2 linked regions of the Neorhizobium galegae bv. orientalis str. HAMBI 540 genome follow. Each later gene encodes a partner of the first gene's protein in a complex. Links are inferred from orthologs where the notes say so. Each region holds a gene or a part of one and is shown on either strand. Other genes may lie near its edges.

What was found.
Region 2: the proteins of dnaG (region 1) and RG540_RS05110 are in contact, whole or in part, in a crystal structure (PDB 2R6A), measured with the Geobacillus stearothermophilus proteins. The link is inferred for Neorhizobium galegae bv. orientalis str. HAMBI 540 from one-to-one orthologs. Residues at the interface, in WP_049624496.1 of Geobacillus stearothermophilus: Lys456, Leu457, Leu458, Pro459, Ala460, Asn463, Ala464, Leu467, Leu535, Leu536, Ile537, Ala538, Gln544, Glu545, Asp548, Tyr549, His552; in WP_033016901.1 of Geobacillus stearothermophilus: Ser13, Glu15, Ala16, Gln18, Glu91, Leu92, Asp94, Ala95, Val96, Pro97, Thr98, Ala99, Ala100, Asn101, Tyr104, Tyr105, Ile108.

The regions. Positions count from the first base shown.
Region 1 is NZ_HG938353.1:2,448,336-2,455,035, reverse strand. The notes cover bases 3,623-6,559. They hold dnaG (DNA primase), read left to right. Parts: upstream 3,623-4,056; coding sequence 4,057-6,063; downstream 6,064-6,559. Other genes in these bases: RG540_RS12130 (GFA family protein), read left to right, coding at 6,154-6,501; RG540_RS12140 (hypothetical protein), read right to left, coding at 3,623-3,862. Also shown: RG540_RS12160 (MATE family efflux transporter), read left to right, coding at 1-701; RG540_RS12155 (hypothetical protein), read right to left, coding at 726-1,076; carA (glutamine-hydrolyzing carbamoyl-phosphate synthase small subunit), read right to left, coding at 1,174-2,379; RG540_RS12145 (GatB/YqeY domain-containing protein), read left to right, coding at 2,707-3,159; more of RG540_RS12140, read right to left, coding at 3,500-3,622. UniProt on the Escherichia coli protein: RNA polymerase that catalyzes the synthesis of short RNA molecules used as primers for DNA polymerase during DNA replication.
Region 2 is NZ_HG938353.1:995,812-1,006,437, forward strand. Bases 527-3,404 are described here. They hold RG540_RS05110 (replicative DNA helicase), read right to left. Parts: upstream 2,775-3,404; coding sequence 1,278-2,774; downstream 527-1,277. Other genes in these bases: alr (alanine racemase), read right to left, coding at 527-1,021; rplI (50S ribosomal protein L9), read right to left, coding at 3,039-3,404. Outside these bases: more of alr, read right to left, coding at 1-526; more of rplI, read right to left, coding at 3,405-3,614; RG540_RS05120 (membrane protein), read right to left, coding at 3,665-4,651; rpsR (30S ribosomal protein S18), read right to left, coding at 4,810-5,064; rpsF (30S ribosomal protein S6), read right to left, coding at 5,087-5,566; RG540_RS05135 (helix-turn-helix domain-containing protein), read right to left, coding at 5,861-6,163; RG540_RS05140 (aldo/keto reductase), read right to left, coding at 6,271-7,314; fabD (ACP S-malonyltransferase), read left to right, coding at 7,480-8,427; fabG (3-oxoacyl-[acyl-carrier-protein] reductase), read left to right, coding at 8,456-9,193; RG540_RS32290 (hypothetical protein), read right to left, coding at 9,207-9,482; RG540_RS05155 (acyl carrier protein), read left to right, coding at 9,481-9,717; fabF (beta-ketoacyl-ACP synthase II), read left to right, coding at 9,846-10,626. UniProt on the Escherichia coli protein: The main replicative DNA helicase, it participates in initiation and elongation during chromosome replication. Travels ahead of the DNA replisome, separating dsDNA into templates for DNA synthesis.

The sequences.
Region 1 (6,700 bases):
ACGAGATCTTCGTGCGCTTCTGGCGGCCGGACTGGAGCATGGTGCGCGAGATCGTCGTGCTCGGCCTGCCGATCAGCTTCACCATTCTGGCGGAAACCAGCCTGTTTTCGGCTGCCTCCCTGCTGATGGGCATCATCGGCAAGCTGGAACTCGCGGCCCACGGCATCGCGCTGCAGCTGGCGGCGATCGCCTTCATGATCCCGCTCGGCCTGTCGCAGGTGGCGACGGTGCGCGTCGGGCTTGCCAATGGCCGCGGTGATCTTCTGGGCGTCAAGCGGGCGGCGCTTGCCGTACTTGCGGTCAGCGTCCTGTTCACCGCAATCGGCAGTGTGCTGTATGCGACAATCCCGCACTTCTTCGGCAATCTCTTCCTGGATACACGCAAGGAGGACGCCGCGACCGTGCTGAAATTGGCGGTGCCGCTGATCGTCATCGCCGGGGCTTTCCAGCTGGTAGACGGGTTGCAGGTGGTCGGTGCCAGCCTGTTGCGTGGCCTCAAGGACACCAGGGTGCCGATGGTGCTGGCGCTGATCGCCTATTGGCCGATCGGTTTCTCCTGCGCCTGGGTCTTCGCATTCCCGCTCGGTTTTCGCGGCGAGGGTGTCTGGTTCGGCTTCGTGACCGGGCTTGCGGCCGCGGCCATACTGCTTTGCGGCCGCTTCTGGCTGCTGGTGCACCGCCGGACGATGAAGGCCCGCTGAGTTTCAGCGGGCTGTCCGTGTTGGTCAGGCCGGTAGGAGTTCTTGTAAAACCGCCCTGTGGTAGAAGCCGACATTGGTCTCTACGCCGAGGCGTCGGCTCAACGCCTGCCGATCGATGCCTGCCTCCTCATCCGATTTTGCGACTGCGGCAATGACCGGCTGAAGAGCGTGCTCGCCTTCGAACTGGAGGATGGTGATGACGTTGAACAGTCCGGCAATGGAAGCCTGTTCCAGGATCAGATCGTCGACGAATCCCGGCTGGGCGCGGATAACCTCATGCGTCCTGTGAACCAACGCCATGAATTCTTCGCGCCCTTCGACCGGGACCGCAAACCTGTTGACGCGAAAAATGCGTCGATTCTGTATTTCGCTCATAAGAAAAACCCCTGCTCGATCTTGAACAGGGGCGTTTATGGGACCTCAACCAAAGTTGAGGTCAATAGGGTCGCTGGATTTTTTCAAGCGCCGGAGTTCAGCGCTCAGCGAGGGCAGGTTCGCCCTTCTTCTCGCGCACCATGTTGATGAAGCGACGGAAGAGATAGTGGCTGTCCTGCGGGCCGGGCGAGGCTTCCGGGTGATGCTGGACCGAGAACACCTGCTTGCCGGTGACGCGCAGGCCGCAATTGGTGCCGTCGAAGAGCGAAATGTGAGTCTCCTCAACGCCTTCCGGCAGAGACTTCGAATCCACCGCGAAGCCGTGGTTCATCGAGACGATCTCCACCTTGCCGGTGGTATGGTCCTTGACCGGGTGGTTGGCGCCGTGATGACCCTGGTGCATCTTCTCGGTTCTGGCGCCGAGTGCCAAGCCCAGCATCTGGTGACCGAGGCAGATGCCGAAGGTCGGGATGTCCGTCTTGATGACGCTCCTGATGACCGGCACGGCGTATTCGCCGGTCGCCGCCGGGTCGCCGGGGCCATTCGACAGGAAGATGCCGTCCGGCTTCAGCGCCAGGATGTCTTCGGCCGAGGTCTGGGCGGGTACGACCGTCACCTTGCAGTCGAGGCCGGCGAAAAGGCGCAGGATGTTGCGCTTCACGCCGTAATCGACGCAGACGATGTGATATTTCGCATCTTCCGGCTTCAGTTCGCTGTAGCCCTCGTTCCAGACCCAGGGCTTCTGGTTCCATTGCGAGGACTGGCCGGAAGTCGCTTCCTTGGCGAGGTCGAGGCCTTCAAGCCCGCTCCATGCCCTGGCTTCGGCCTTCAGAGCCTCGATATCGAAGACGCCGTTGGGATCATGGGCGATGACGGCGTTCGGTGCGCCGTTCTGGCGGATCCAGGCGGTCAGCGCGCGGGTGTCGATGCCGGAAAGGCCAATGATGCCGCGGGCTTTCAGCCAGCCGTCGAGATCCTTGCCGGCGCGGTAGTTGGAAGGCTCGGTAATGTCGGCCTTGAAGATGGTGCCGACCGCGCCGCGGCGGGCCGCCGGCGTCAGGTCCTCGACGTCTTCTTCGTTGGTGCCGATATTGCCGATGTGGGGGAATGTGAATGTGACGATCTGGCCGAGATAGGAAGGGTCGGTCAGGATCTCCTGGTAGCCGGTCAGCGCGGTGTTGAACACCACTTCGGCCGGCACCTTGCCGGTTGCGCCGATCCCGGTTCCTTCGATCACGGTGCCGTCGGCCAGAACGAGCAATGCGGTGGGTTTCTTGGTGGTCCAGGGAGCGGTCGCGGTCATATCCATCCTTCTGCCTCACCGGTCCCGTCCCTTGAAGAGACAGGCTGCGAGGGCCATTTATGGTCGTGAGAGACGGGCGCGCGGAAATCCCGGCGCAAGCCCTAACCTCTAAATCTCGTGCAGGTGCCGGAAAATAGACAAAGCGGGCGAGGTGGTCAATCTCGCAGCCCAAGAATTCCATGGGGGATTATAAGCCATCGGATTCAACGATTTGGGTGATTTGATTTGATCGACCCCGACCCGTCGTCTATGACAACGGTGTGAATGCCAAGGAAAAGCCACAATTCACTATGCCTGCGCCTAAGCTTTTCCCAAGGAGAAAAAACGATGTTGCGCGACAAGCTTTCCGATGCGCTCAAGGACGCTATGAGGGCCAGGGAAACCCGCCGGCTTTCGACCGTGCGGCTGATCCAGACTGCGATCAAGGATCGAGATATCGCCAATCGCGGTCTCGGCAAGGACCCGGTCAGCGATGACGACATCCTGCAGATCCTGCAGAAGATGGTGAAGCAACGCGAGGAATCGGCGAAGATCTACCAGGATGCCGGACGCGCCGAGCTTGCGACGCAGGAGCGCGAGGAAATCGACATCATCAAGGGATTCATGCCCGAGCAGCTCTCGGACGAGACAGTGCAGGAACTGATCAAGGCGGCGATCGCCGAATCCGGTGCCCAGGGGCTCCGCGACATGGGCAAGGTCATGGCGGTGCTGAAGGAAAAGCACCCGGGCCAGATGGACTTCGCCAAGGCTTCCGGCGTGGTGAAAGAGCTTCTGAAGTAAGCGGCCTTTTGCGAGGCGGCGAATAAACGAAAGGCGGGAACCCGATGATCGGATTCCCGCCTTTTTGCTCTTCAGGATTCCGCCGGCCGACTGCGAACTGGCCGCTGGCGAGAGGGTCCGAGGTGCTGCGATACATTGCGACACGCCCCGTCCCGAAGAGCGAAGGAAATTCTTACCGTTGTGTGTCAGGACGCTGCCGGCATTTCCGAATTTGGAAAAGAGCTAAATCCCGCAGGGTCTGTCTGGCAAATTACAAAAAGATAATCTTGCCGGCTGATGATCTGCCAAAAATTTGCCCCACGTTGGGGCAAACGGGAGCGCCGGACTCACGCTGGGCTGATCAGGCGGCGACCAGCCATTCGCCGAGAAACGCTCCGCCGATGATGGCGAGCAGTGCACCTCCGATGAAGGCCACGAAGGCGATGGTCGCAGCGATCGGTTTCCGCGACTGGAAGAAATAGATGAGCAGCCCCAGAGGCGCGAGAAAAACGGTGGCTGTCTGGGTCAGCGTCGCAGCGGTGCCGCCCCGCAACTTCGCATCCTCCATCTCCCACCAGACGCAGAGGACAATGGTCGCGATCAGCTGACCAGCATCGTTGAGCGTAAATCCCATCGCGTCTGAACCCCCGGTAAAGGCGTCGATGATCGGGCCGGTGGCAAGCGCAATCAGCAGCGCCACATAGATGAAATCGCGTTTCGTCATGAAATATCTTGGCCTTTGAAAACCCATTGCGCGGATGATGGTAGGTCACGGGAAAAGAGAATCAAGCCTGGACAGAATGGTGCCGGCGAGCCGCTTGCCTCGTTCGCGCCCTGTGAATAGCGGGCAGCATTTCCCTTGGCGGTGGCGTTCCTGAAGGTCTGCGCTTATATGGAAGCTGGCCCCAAGAGGTAGAAATGCGCTTTTCCAACAGTTTTCTCGACGAGATCCGCGACCGCGTGCTGATATCGGCCGTTGTCGGCCGTCGGGTGACATGGGATCGCAAAAAGACCAACGTCTCGCGCGGCGACTACTGGGCCTGCTGCCCGTTCCATGGCGAGAAGAGCCCGAGCTTCCATTGCGAGGACCGTAAGGGCCGATACCACTGCTTCGGCTGTGGTGTCTCGGGTGATCATTTCCGGTTCCTGACCGATCTCGAAGGGCAGAGTTTTCCCGAGGCGGTGCAGACGGTCGCCGACATGGCCGGCATCGCCATGCCGCAGCCGGACCCCCAGGCCGAGAAGCGCGAGAAGGAACGCACAACGCTGCTCGACGTCATGGAGCTGGCGACGCAATTTTTCCAGGACCAGCTCCAGAGCGCCGTCGGGGCCAAGGCACGCGCTTACCTGCGCGACCGCGGGCTGACGGGCCGCACGATCGAGACCTTCCGTCTCGGCTACGCGCCGGAAAGCCGCAATGCGCTGAAGGAGCATCTCGCCGGCAAAGGCGTGCCGAAGGACCAGATCGAGGCTTGCGGGCTGGTTGTGCACGGGGAGGGGATCGCGGTCTCCTACGACCGTTTTCGCGACCGCATCATGTTTCCGATCCTGTCGTCGCGGGAAAAGGTGATCGCGTTTGGCGGCCGGGCCATGGCGCCGGATGCGCCGGCGAAATATCTCAACTCCAACGAGACCGAGCTCTTCCACAAGGGGCAGGTGCTCTACAATTTTTCGCGTGCCAGGCGGGCTCAGGGTGTCGGCAAGCCGGGACAGGGCGAGGGCACGATCATTGCGGTCGAAGGTTACATGGACGTCATCGCGCTGCATCAGGCGGGCGTCGAGAATGCCGTCGCGCCGCTCGGGACCGCGCTGACCGAAAACCAGCTTGAGCTTCTGTGGCGGATGACGCCGCAGCCGGTGCTCTGCTTTGACGGCGATGGCGCCGGCCTCAGGGCAGCAAGCCGTGCCGCGGATCTGGCGCTGCCGTTCCTGAAGCCGGGAAAATCGGTGCGTTTCGCGCTGCTTCCCGATGGCAAGGATCCAGACGATCTCGTTCGCCATGAAGGCCGCGCGCCCTTCGACAAGGTGCTCAATGAAGCAAAGCCGCTGGTGGAGATGATCTGGCAGCGCGAAGCGGCATCGGCAAGTTTCGATACGCCGGAAAAGCGTGCCGAACTCGAGGCGCGGCTGAAGCAGATCGTTTCCGTCATCGCCGACGAGAATGTGCGCCGCCATTACCAGCAGGCTATCCGCGACCGGCTGAACAGTTTTTTCGCGCCGGCTCAGCGCGGGGGCAATGATCGGCGCCAGAATTTTCAGCGCGGCGGCGGTGCCGGTGGCAGGCCGGGGCAGGGTGGCCCGCCGCAGGGGCCGCGTGCTGCGGGAAGGGCTGCCGGCGTTTCCGATCGGCTTGCGCGCTCTGGTCTCGTGCGTGGTTACCGCGACCTGCCAGCACTGCGGGAAAGCGTGCTGGCGCTCACCATCGTCAATCATCCCCAGCTGCTGCTGGAGGAATATGACGAGATCGCCGCGATCGATTTCGAGAATCGTGACCTGCAGCGCTTCTGGTCGGCGATGTTGCCGGCAGCCGCGACTGCGGGCGCCAACCTTTCGCGCGAATATCTGATGCAGCGGCTTGCCGGCGAGGGGTTTGACGTCATCCTGAAGTCGCTGGACCAGCAGGTGCGCAACGCGCGGCTCTGGACTGCGACCGAGATCGCCGCGCTGGAGGATGCCCGCGAGGGTTATCGCCAGGCGCTGTCGCTGCACAAGCGCACCAAGGCGCTCAGGCTCCAGAAGATCGATCTGGAGCGGGAAATCGCCGAAACGACGGAAGCGGGAGATGCGGGTGAGATCGAGCCGCTGCTGCGTGCGCTGTCGGAAGTCCAGCTCGAAATCCTCCGCATGGAAAACCAGGAAGCGATCATCGACGGGTTCGGCGTGCTGTCCGGGCGGGTAAAGGGGGCGGCCGTCAGCCACGGCTGAGGGACCTGCGGTTGGTGAAATCCTGCCCTTGCCGAATGATGACGTGGCTCTATCCTATGCGGGCATCGAGTCGCTTGAGCGGGGAGCTTGATGCGGATTACCGGAAGCTGTCATTGCGGCAATATCGCCTTCGATGCGGAGGGCGAGTTCGATACGGCGATGGAATGCAACTGTTCTTTCTGCCGGCGCAAAGGGGTGTTGCTGGCCTTCGTTCCACGCAATCAGTTCCAGCTCGCTACCTCGCGGGCGAACCTATCTTCCTACCAGTTCAACAAGCATGTGATCACGCACTACTTCTGCGCCGATTGCGGCATCGCGCCGTTCAGTGAGGCGACGATGCCGAATGGTACGGAGATGGCGGCGATCAATCTGAGATGCGTGCCGGAAATCGACATTGCTGCACTGACGGTAACCCAGTATGACGGCGCTTCCCGCTAAGGAATATGCCGGACCAAAAGCATAAGCCTTTATGTCTAGGCAAACCCTTGTCTTTCAGGGCCTGCCGCCTACATATCGGTTAAATCTGGTGAGCGTACCCCTATTAGACCCCCTCAAAGGGCATATTTTCGACTTTTCCTGGGTATGACCTATGGAAAAGCTTGACGGAACGTTAATTTGTGGGAATCACCATTTCAGG
Region 2 (10,626 bases), 1.5 Mb from region 1 along the record:
TCGATGCCGGGATATCGGTGACGTCGAAGATCGTCAGGTCCATGGTGATGCGGCCGATGACCGGCACCTTGCGGCCGGCGACGAAGCCGAAACCGCCCTGGGCGACTGTCTTGCGTAGCGGCACCCCAGAGCCGGAGAGTGCGCGCTTGTAGCCGTCCGCATATCCGGCAGACACGACCGCCAGCCGGCTGTCGCGGGAAAGCTGGTAGGTTCCGCCGTAGCTCACCGTCTCGCCCTTTTTCCCGTCGCGGATCTGGATGATGCGGGCTTCCGCCTTGGCGACCGGCTTCATCGGGTTCGGCACCCCGGCCACCGCCTCGCCGCCGTAAAGCGCGATGCCGGGGCGGGTGAGATCGAAATGATAGTCGGGGCCGAGGAAGATCCCGGCGGAAGCCGAAAGGCTCGTCTCGATGCCTTCGAAAGCCTCGGCAACCCTTTGGAAAGCCGAAAGCTGCTTCTGATTGAGCGGCGAAGAGGGAGTGTCGCCGCTATGGAGATGCGACAGCACCAGGACCGGCGAGAAGCTTGCCGGACGCGACACGTCGTTGGCAAAGGCAATGGCATCCTCGAGCGGCAGGCCGAGACGATTGAAGCCGGTGTCCACCTGCAGCGCGCAGGGGTGGTCGCCATATTCCGATGTTACCGACATCCAGAAGGCGAGCTGTTCTTCCGAGGCCAGAACCGGCACCAGATCGTGTTCGAAGAACATCCGCTCCTGGCCGGGCCAGATGCCGGAGAGCACGTAGATCCGGGCGTCGGGCGCATAGGTGCGCAGCGTCATGCCTTCCTGCACCACCGCCACGAAGAAATCCCGGGCGCCGGCCTCGTAAAGCGTGATGCCGCAATCCTCGAGCCCGAGCCCGTAGGCATCGGCCTTGACGACGGCCGCCGTCCGCGCCGTTCCCGACCGCCGCGCCATCTGCCGCCAATTGTCGCCAAGCGCCCCCAGGTCGACCGTCAGCCGGACCGGCGCGATATCGAAATCGTCGGGATAGGAAAGCTCGCTGTCGAAATCGGTCATGTCGGCTCGTAGGGCATGAGGATCGGGGGATGAGAACGGTTGCAGCGATCCTACCGGTTTCGAAGGCAGGAAAAAGACCATGCCCGCAAAATCCTTCGCGCTGCACAATCTTTTGGGCCATGGGGAGTTCAGGCGACGCTGCGAGCCAAGTCCCCTCCCCAACCCCTCCCGACAAGGGGGAGGGCTCCACGCACCCTCATATGATCGCCCTACCGCGAGCGGGGAGAGAGTTAGGGGTGATGGGCAAACGCCCCGATCAATGCTCTTCGTATTGCGTAAAGCTCGGATCGGCCAAATCGGCGAAGCGGGTGTATTCGGACTGGAAGGCGAGCTTGACGGTGCCGGTCGGCCCGTGGCGCTGCTTGGCGATGATCACGTCGGCGGTGCCCTTCACCTTGTCCATCAGCGCTTCCCATTCGGGATATTTCGGGTCGGCGATGTCGCGGGGTTCCATGTTCTTCACGTAGTATTCCTCGCGGAACACGAACAGCACCACGTCGGCGTCCTGTTCGATCGAGCCCGATTCGCGAAGGTCGGAGAGCTGCGGGCGTTTGTCGTCACGGCTTTCCACCTGGCGCGAGAGCTGCGACAGCGCGATGATCGGCACGTTGAGTTCCTTGCCGAGCGCCTTCAGGCCGGTGGTGATCTGGGTGATTTCCTGGACGCGGTTCTCGCCGGATTTGCCCGAGCCGGTCATCAGCTGGATATAGTCGACCACCAGGCAATCGAGGCCGCGCTGGCGCTTCAGTCGGCGGGCGCGGGCGGAAAGCTGGGCAATCGAGATACCGCCGGTCTGGTCGATGAACAGCGGCACCTTCTGCATCATTTGGCTGCAGGCGACGAGCTTTTCGAAATCCGCCTCGGTGATGTCGCCGCGGCGGATCTTTGACGAGGAGACTTCCGTCTGCTCGGAGATGATACGGGTGGCGAGCTGTTCGGCCGACATTTCGAGCGAATAGAAGCCGACGACGCCGCCGTTCTTGGCCTTGTACGAGCCGTCCGGCTGCACTTCCGGCTCGTAGGAGGCGGCAATGTTATAGGCGATGTTGGTCGCAAGCGAGGTCTTGCCCATGCCCGGGCGTCCCGCAAGCACGATCAAGTCGGAGCGCTGAAGCCCGCCCATCTTGCTGTCGAGAGACATGATGCCGGTCGAGACACCGGAAAGATGGCCGTCTCGCTCGAAGGCCTGGCCGGCCATGTCGATGGCAAGCGCCACCGCATCGTTGAACGACTGGAAGCCGCCGTCGTACCGGCCGTTTTCAGCGAGTTCGAACAGCCGCCGTTCGGTATCCTCGATCTGGGTCTGCGGCGGCATGTCGAGCGGCGCGTCGAAGGCGATGTTGACCATGTCCTCGCCGATGGTGATCAGCGCGCGGCGGAGCGCCAGGTCGTAGATCGCCCGGCCGTAGTCCTCCGCATTGATGATCGACACGGCTTCTGAGGCGAGGCGGGCGAGATATTGCGCCACCGTCAGGTCGCCGACCTTGTCGTCGGCGGGCAGGAAGGTCTTGATCGTCACCGGGTTGGCGGTCTTGCCCATGCGGATGATGTCGCCGGTGACCTCGAAGATCTTGCGGTGCAGCGGCTCGTAGAGATGGACGGGCTTCAGGAAATCGGAGACGCGGTAATAGGCGTCGTTATTGACCAGGATCGCGCCGAGAAGCGCCTGTTCGGCCTCGATATTGTTCGGGGCTTCGCGGTAATGCGGCTCTGCCGGCTGGATGTTGGCGAGCTTGCGTACTGCGTCGTTCATGGTGTTTTCCGTTCTGTCCCTGTACCCCGGCAGTACCCTTAGAGGTGTCTGGCCTGTCACGAAACGGCAATATCGATTCCCACAGTAGTTCACAGGCAAAAGCGCGCCGCGAAGCGAAAAATGGTCGGAAACCGTAAATCCGTTTGACTGTGTCCCGGAGCGAATCGACTCGGGGAAGCTCACCCTTTTTATAGCCCGAAAAAGACAAAAAAACGCCCGGACCTTTCGGACCGGGCGCTCTTTGAAATGCTCTGGAAGCGACGATTATTCGTCTTCGCCGGCGCCGTCGGCTTCCGGATCGAAGAAGTCTTCCGGACGCAGGGCATCTTCGTCGACGCCGTAGATGGCGTCGGCCGAGGTGAGGCTTTCGCCCTGGGACTGACGTTCAGCTTCTTCCGTCGAGCGGGCGACGTTCAGCTGGACCGAAACTTCGACTTCCGCATGCAGGTGCAGGGAGACCTTGTGCAGGCCGATTTCCTTGATCGGCGTGTTGAGGTCGACCTGGTTGCGGCCGATGGTGAAGCCGTCGGCAGCCAACGCGTCGACGATGTCACGGGCAGCGACGGAGCCATAGAGCTGGCCGGTTTCGCCGGCGGCGCGCACGACGACGAAGGACTTGCCGTCGAGAACTTCGGCGACCTTCAGGGCTTCGCCCTTGCGCTCGAGGTTGCGGGCTTCGAGCGTGGCGCGCTCGGATTCGAAGCGCTTCTTGTTGGCTTCGTTGGAGCGGAGAGCCTTGCCGAGCGGCAGAAGGTAGTTGCGGGCAAAGCCGTCGCGGACCTTGACGGTTTCGCCCATCTGGCCAAGCTTCGGTACGCGTTCAAGCAGAATGACTTGCATGGTTAGATTTCCTTTCGATCAGTCGGTTCTTGTTTTTCAGTTCTTGTTTTTCAGTTCTTGTTTTCGGTGGTCTTGTTGTCGGGGCTCGCGTCGGCCTTGAGCGGAGTGAGCGCGATCGTCCGCCTCGTATCGGAAAGCCCCAGTATGAGGATCGCGATCGCCGGCAGGACGAGCATTGAAGAGAGGTAGCAGAGGACGAGGACCGGGATGCGCCAGTCCTTGCCGAGGCTGCGGAAATGCAAGGAGGCGAAACCGGCCATCAGGAAGCCGGCGCCGAACGTGCCGCAGATCGTTGCGCCGATCATCGCTGGAACGCCGCCGAGGAAGGAGAGCACGATGCCGCCGAGGAAGATGAAGATCGCATGCCGGTTCATCCGGAGCGCCGACGGCATGTCCTCGCGCGGACGCAAGGCCCGGCCGGAGCGCGAGACGATGCGCACGGCGATATAGAATGCGGTAAACAGCAGCGTCACCCAGACGCCGCCCTGGACGAGCGGCAACATCAGCACCAGCAGCGACTTGGTCTGCGCCATGCCCGCCGGTTCCGGCGTGAAGGCTGGCTCCTGGGCCTTGAGGGCCGCGGTCATCGCGTCGACCATCTGGTCGGTGAGTTCCGGGCCGTAGCCGATCGCAACGCCCAGCGCGATGACGGCGATCGTCACCAGGCCGCAGAGATGCAGAAGGATATCCGAGATCGGGTACCAGGCCATCAGGTTGTCCGGGCCGCCGAGTTCGGAAGCGGGACGCGCCAGGTTGGCGAGATGCGAAAGCCAGCCGGCCGGGATCAGCGTGAACACCGCCATGGCGACCGCAAACATCGGCGAGACGAGGATGGCGCCGAGAACGGCGGCGGTCACGATGCCGATGACGGCGGCGCGGTTGCCCCAGCCGAGGCCGGCGATGAAGATCGGAAGCGAGGAGGCGGCGTAAAGCAAGGACGCAAACGACAGCTGCGCATTCGCACCCAGCACGAGCAGGGTGGCGGCAATGCCGGCAAGAATGCCGGTGGGCAGCACTGTCTGTATCTTGTCCGTCACGGTCTCGCTGTCCTGCTTTTTGAAGCAGTTAGGGGATCACACCTGATGAATTCTCTCAGGTACATCATCCCCAACATGGGATTTTGAAGTTCCGATCCGCGCCCATCGCGGAAGGGATAGACCCGCTGACTCTTAATCAGCGGGTCCGGTATTCGTAATTACGCTACGACGTAGGGCAGCAGGCCGAGGAAACGGGCGCGCTTGATCGCCTTGGCGAGTTCGCGCTGCTTCTTCTGGGAAACGGCCGTGATGCGCGACGGAACGATCTTGCCGCGCTCGGAAATGTAGCGCTGCAGGAGGCGTACGTCCTTGTAGTCGATCTTCGGCGCATTGGCACCCGAGAACGGGCAGGTCTTGCGGCGGCGATGGAACGGACGGCGTGCCTGGGAGGAGGATGATGATACGTCAGCCATGGTCTTTTCTCCTTAGCCTCTATTACGCACGGTCTTCGCGCGGACGGCGCTCGAAGCCGCCTTCACGCGGACCACGGTCCGGACGGTCGCCGAAGCCGCCTTCGCGGCGCGGAGGACGGTCGCCGAATTCGCGGCGCGGGCCACGGTCGTCGCCATCGCGGCGCGGACGGTCGTCGCGGTCGCGCTTCTGCATCATCGCCGACGGACCTTCTTCATGCTTTTCGACGGCGATCGTCATGTAGCGAAGAACGTCTTCGTTGATGCGCATCTGGCGTTCCATCTCGTGCACGGCCGGAGCCGGTGCGTCGATGTCCATCAGGGCGTAATGAGCCTTGCGGTTCTTGTTGATGCGGTAGGTGAGGGACTTGAGGCCCCAGTTTTCAATGCGCCCGACTTTGCCGCCGTTAGCTTCGATGACGCCCTTGTACTGTTCGACGAGGGCATCAACCTGCTGAGCGGACATATCCTGCCGGGCAAGGAATACGTGTTCATAAAGAGCCATGTAAGCTTTGCCTTTTCTTGCGGTTGTCTACCCGGACCTCGGCGGCTAAGCCTCAACGACTGCTCCTGGACGGGAAAACCCGAGGCAAGAAAAGTGTTGTATCGAGACGGTCGAGAGCGGAGACACGGGAGGCTTGGACCCTATGGTCCCTGCGGCTTCTTTTTTCAAAGAAACCTGCCCTCCGTTCAGCCACCAGCCAGAAGACCGGGTGTTGCGAACAGCGCGCTTATACGGATTTTTGGCGAGATGGCAAGGGGAAGGTTCGAAATCCGGTCTCCGGCGCTATTCCCGCCCCTAGTCCGGGCTCCACTCGCTGCCTGTGTCTTGGCTTCGGATGATACGGTAGCCGACGCTTTCCAGGAGTTGCTCGGCGTTCAGAAGCATCGCTGCGGTCACGAGGGCTGAATCCCGCACCGCGGCCTCCAGCCTCAGCTGGTCGAGGGCCAGAAGGTGAAGCCTGCGCACCGGCTGGTCGCCTTTTTCCAGCTTCCGCAGCTCGTCCGGCGGCAGATCCAGTTCCGAGGCAAGTTCCTTCTGCGTCAGTTTAAGTTGCTTCCGACGCCGGGCGAACTCTCTTCGGGGCACAACGGATTGCATGGCTTCAGCGCGTCGCTCCGGATATGGAGGGCACTGATTAGCGGTCCTTTTGCGGGCCGGAGCAAGTCGCCTATTGGAGGTAGATGTCCTCCGGCCCTTGGCATTTGCTAGAGCGGCATAGGATACTGTCGGTGGACCTTGGCGATGTCCGCGAAGACTTCGTCCGACAATGTCAGGTCGGCGGCGGCCATGTCGTGCTTCAGCTGTGCCATCGACGTCGCGCCGACGATGATCGATGTCATGAAGGGACGCGACAGGCAGAAGGCGAGTGCCATCTGGGCGAGGTCGAGGCCGTGTTTGGCCGCGACCTCGATATAGGCCTTCACTGCCGGCTCCTGATAGGGCGTCAGGCGGCCGCCGAGGTCCTTGTTGATCGTGGCGCGCGAGCCTTCCGGCCTTGCGCCGTTCTGGTACTTGCCAGTGAGGATGCCGGCGGCGAGCGGCGAATAGGCCATCAGCCCGACATCCTCGTGGTGCGCGACCTCGGCGAGGTCAAGATCGAAGTGGCGATAGAGGAGATTGTATTCGTTCTGCAGCGAGGCGATGCGCGGCAGGGCCTTTTTCTCCGAAAGCCGCAGGTACTTCATCGCGCCCCAGGCGCTTTCGTTGGAAAGGCCGACGGCGCGCAGTTTGCCTTCCTTCACCAGTTCGCCGAGCGTTTCCAGGATCTCGGCGATTTCGGCCGCCGCCTTGTCGCGGTTCTGCTGCGAGACGTCGAAGGTCCAGGAATTGCGGAAATGGAAAGTGCCGCGGTTCGGCCAATGGATCTGGTAGAGGTCGAGATAATCGGTCTGCAGGCGGGTCAGGCTGGCGTCGACCGCCTGGCGGATGGTGGCGGGCTCGATGTCGCGCCCATCGCGGATATGCGGACGGCCGCTGCCGGCGATCTTCGTGGCGAGGACCAGGTCCTTGCGCTTGCCGCTCTTCTTCAGCCACGTGCCGATATATTCCTCGGTGCGGCCGTGGGTGGCGGGACTTACCGGCGTGGTTGGATAGAGCTCCGCGGTATCGAAGAAGTTGATGCCGTTCTCGAAGGCGTGGTCCATCTGCTCATGGGCTTCGGCTTCCGAATTCTGGGTACCCCAGGTCATGGTGCCAAGGCAGATTTCCGACACGGACAGGTCCGTGCGGCCGAGTTTTTTATACTTCATGGAAATGAGATCCCGTTCTCAAAAAGTCGGCGGCACTCTAAGCCGGATTTGATGAAGCGCAAGGGGACAACAGGTTGTAAAAGGCCTCGAAAACCGCGCTGCCCTTGACTCTCCGGGCCGGAATGTGAATGGAGAGGCAAAACATAAGGGAAGGAAATCATCCCCATGAGCACGATCGCATTCACGTTCCCCGGCCAGGGCAGCCAGGCTGTCGGCATGGGCAAGGATCTGGCGGAGGCTTTTCCCGAAGCCCGCGCCGTCTTCGATGAAGTCGACGAGGCGCTCGGCCAGAAGCTCTCCGACATCATGTGGAACGGCCCGGAAGAAACGCTGACGCTGACCGCCAATGCGCAGCCGGCGCTGATGGCGGTCTCGGTCGCAGCGATCCGGGTGATGGAAGCGCGCGGCCTGAAGCTCGCCGACAAGGTTGCCTTCGTGGCCGGCCATTCGCTCGGCGAATATTCGGCGCTGTGTGCCGCCGGCACATTCTCGCTGGCTGACACGGCGCGCCTCCTGCGCATCCGCGGCGATGCCATGCAGTCGGCGGTCCCGGTCGGGCAGGGCGCCATGGCGGCGATCATCGGCCTCGAACATGGCGACGTCGACGCGATCTGCGCTGCGGCCCGCGATGCCGGCGTCTGCCAGATTGCCAACGACAACGGTGGCGGCCAGCTCGTCATCTCCGGCTCCAAGGCGGCTGTCGAGAAGGCAGCCGGGCTTGCGACCGAAAAGGGTGCCAAACGCGCCATCATGCTGCCGGTCTCCGCACCCTTCCACAGCGACCTGATGGCGCCGGCGGCCGACGCCATGCGTCACGCGCTCGACAAGGTGGAGAAGCATAATCCGGTCGTGCCGGTAATCGCCAACGTGCGCGCCGTGCCGGTCTATGACGCCGAAGAGATCGCCAAGCTGCTGGTCACCCAGGTGACGGGCCAAGTCCGCTGGCGCGAGACGGTGGAATGGTTCGGCGCCAACGGCGTGACGACCCTATACGAGATCGGTTCGGGAAAAGTGCTGACCGGCCTTGCCCGTCGTATCGACAAGAATATCTCCGGCATTGCCGTCAACACGCCGGCCGATATCGAAGCCGCGCTCACAGCCATTCTCGGCTGAAACCAAAGACACGCGAAGGAACACGATCATGTTTGATTTGACCGGCCGCAAGGCATTGGTGACGGGCGCAACCGGCGGGCTGGGCGAAGAGATCGCCCGGATGCTGCACAGCCGAGGCGCCACCGTCGGCCTGCACGGCACCCGCGTCGAGAAGCTCGAGGCGCTGGCCTCCGAACTCGGCGAGCGCGTCAAGATCTTCCCGGCAAATCTCTCCGACCGCGCCGAAGTGAAGGCGCTCGGTGAGAAGGCCGAGGTCGAGCTCGAAGGGGTCGACATCCTGGTCAACAATGCCGGCATCACCAAGGACGGCCTGTTCGTGCGCATGAGCGACGACGACTGGGACAACGTCCTGGAAGTCAACCTGACGGCGGTCTTCCGCCTGACCCGCGAACTCACCCATCCGATGATGCGCCGCCGTTATGGCCGCATCATCAACATCACCTCGGTGGTCGGCGTCACCGGCAATCCGGGCCAGACCAATTACTGTGCCTCGAAGGCCGGCATGATCGGCTTCTCGAAGTCGCTCGCCCAGGAAATCGCCACCCGCAACGTGACGGTCAATTGCGTGGCGCCGGGCTTCATCGACAGCGCGATGACCGGCAAGCTCAACGACAAGCAGAAAGAGGCGATCCTCGGCGCCATTCCGATGAAGCGCATGGGTGCCGGATCGGACATCGCGTCCGCGGTCCTTTATCTCGCCTCCAGCGAGGCTGGTTACGTCACCGGCCAGACCCTGCATGTCAACGGCGGCATGGCGATGATCTGATTGAGTGCCGCCTTCAAGAAAACACGTTACAATCGGTTGTTGGCGGCTGTGCAATGGAACAAATTCTGGCTTTGCTGAACAGGGAAACCATGTTAAGCGGGCCATGACTGTGAATGGTCACCCTGATATGCAGGCCGTCATATTGCGTGAGCGCGATAGGATTGGAACCTGAAAAGGGGAGAACGGGTTTGCCCGCATCGGCGCTGAACAAGCGGCGGTCGCAGGTTTTTAACAGGGTGCGGATGCCGATCGGGCATTCGATAAAGACAAAGGTCGAGGAAACCGACATGAGCGATATCGCAGAACGCGTTAAGAAAATTGTTATTGACCACCTCGGCGTCGACGCCGACAAAGTCGTCGAAGGCGCAAGCTTCATCGACGATCTTGGTGCGGACTCGCTCGACACCGTCGAACTGGTCATGGCTTTCGAGGAAGAATTCGGCGTTGAAATCCCCGACGATGCTGCCGATTCCATCCTGACCGTCGGCGACGCTGTGAAGTTCATCGAGAAGGCCCAGGCCTGATCGACCCGACATAGAGGGGATGACGTCGCAAGGCAGATCCCGAAAACGGCCCGCTTGTTCGGGCCGTTTCAGCAATTGGGGCTTGGGCCCTGAAAAATCGAGAAAAATTATAGGGTAGGGCACTGGCGATGAGACGGGTCGTTATCACCGGTACCGGCATGGTATCTCCTCTCGGATGCGGAACGGAAGTCAGCTGGTCGCGCTTGCTGGCCGGCGAAAATTCCGCCCGCGTCGTCACTGAATTCGAGGTCGAAGACCTTCCCGCAAAGATTGCCTGCCGCATTCCTGTCGGCGACGGCTCCGATGGCACGTTCAACGTGGACCAGTGGATGGAGCCGAAGGAACAGCGCAAGGTCGATCCCTTCATCATCTACGGCGTGGCCGCCGCCGAGATGGCGCTCGAAGATGCCGGCTGGCATCCGAAGACCGACGAGGACCAGATCGCCACCGGCGTGCTGATCGGCTCGGGCATCGGTGGCCTCGAAGGCATCGTCGAGGCAGGCTACACCCTGCGCGACAAGGGCCCGCGCCGCATTTCGCCATTCTTCATTCCCGGCCGGCTGATCAATCTTGTCTCCGGCCAGGTATCGATCCGCCACAAACTGCGCGGTCCGAACCACGCGGTCGTCACGGCCTGTTCCACCGGCGCGCACGCCATCGGCGATGCGGCCCGGATGATCGCCTTCGGCGATGCGGAGGTGATGGTCGCCGGCGGTGCGGAATCGCCGATCTGTCGTATTGCGCTGGCCGGCTTCGCTGCCTGCAAGGCGCTTTCGACCCAGCACAACGACGATCCGCAGAAGGCTTCGCGCCCCTATGACCGGGACCGCGACGGTTTCGTTATGGGCGAGGGCGCTGGCATCGTGGTTCTGGAGGAGCTGGAACATGCCAAGGCCCGCGGCGCCAAGA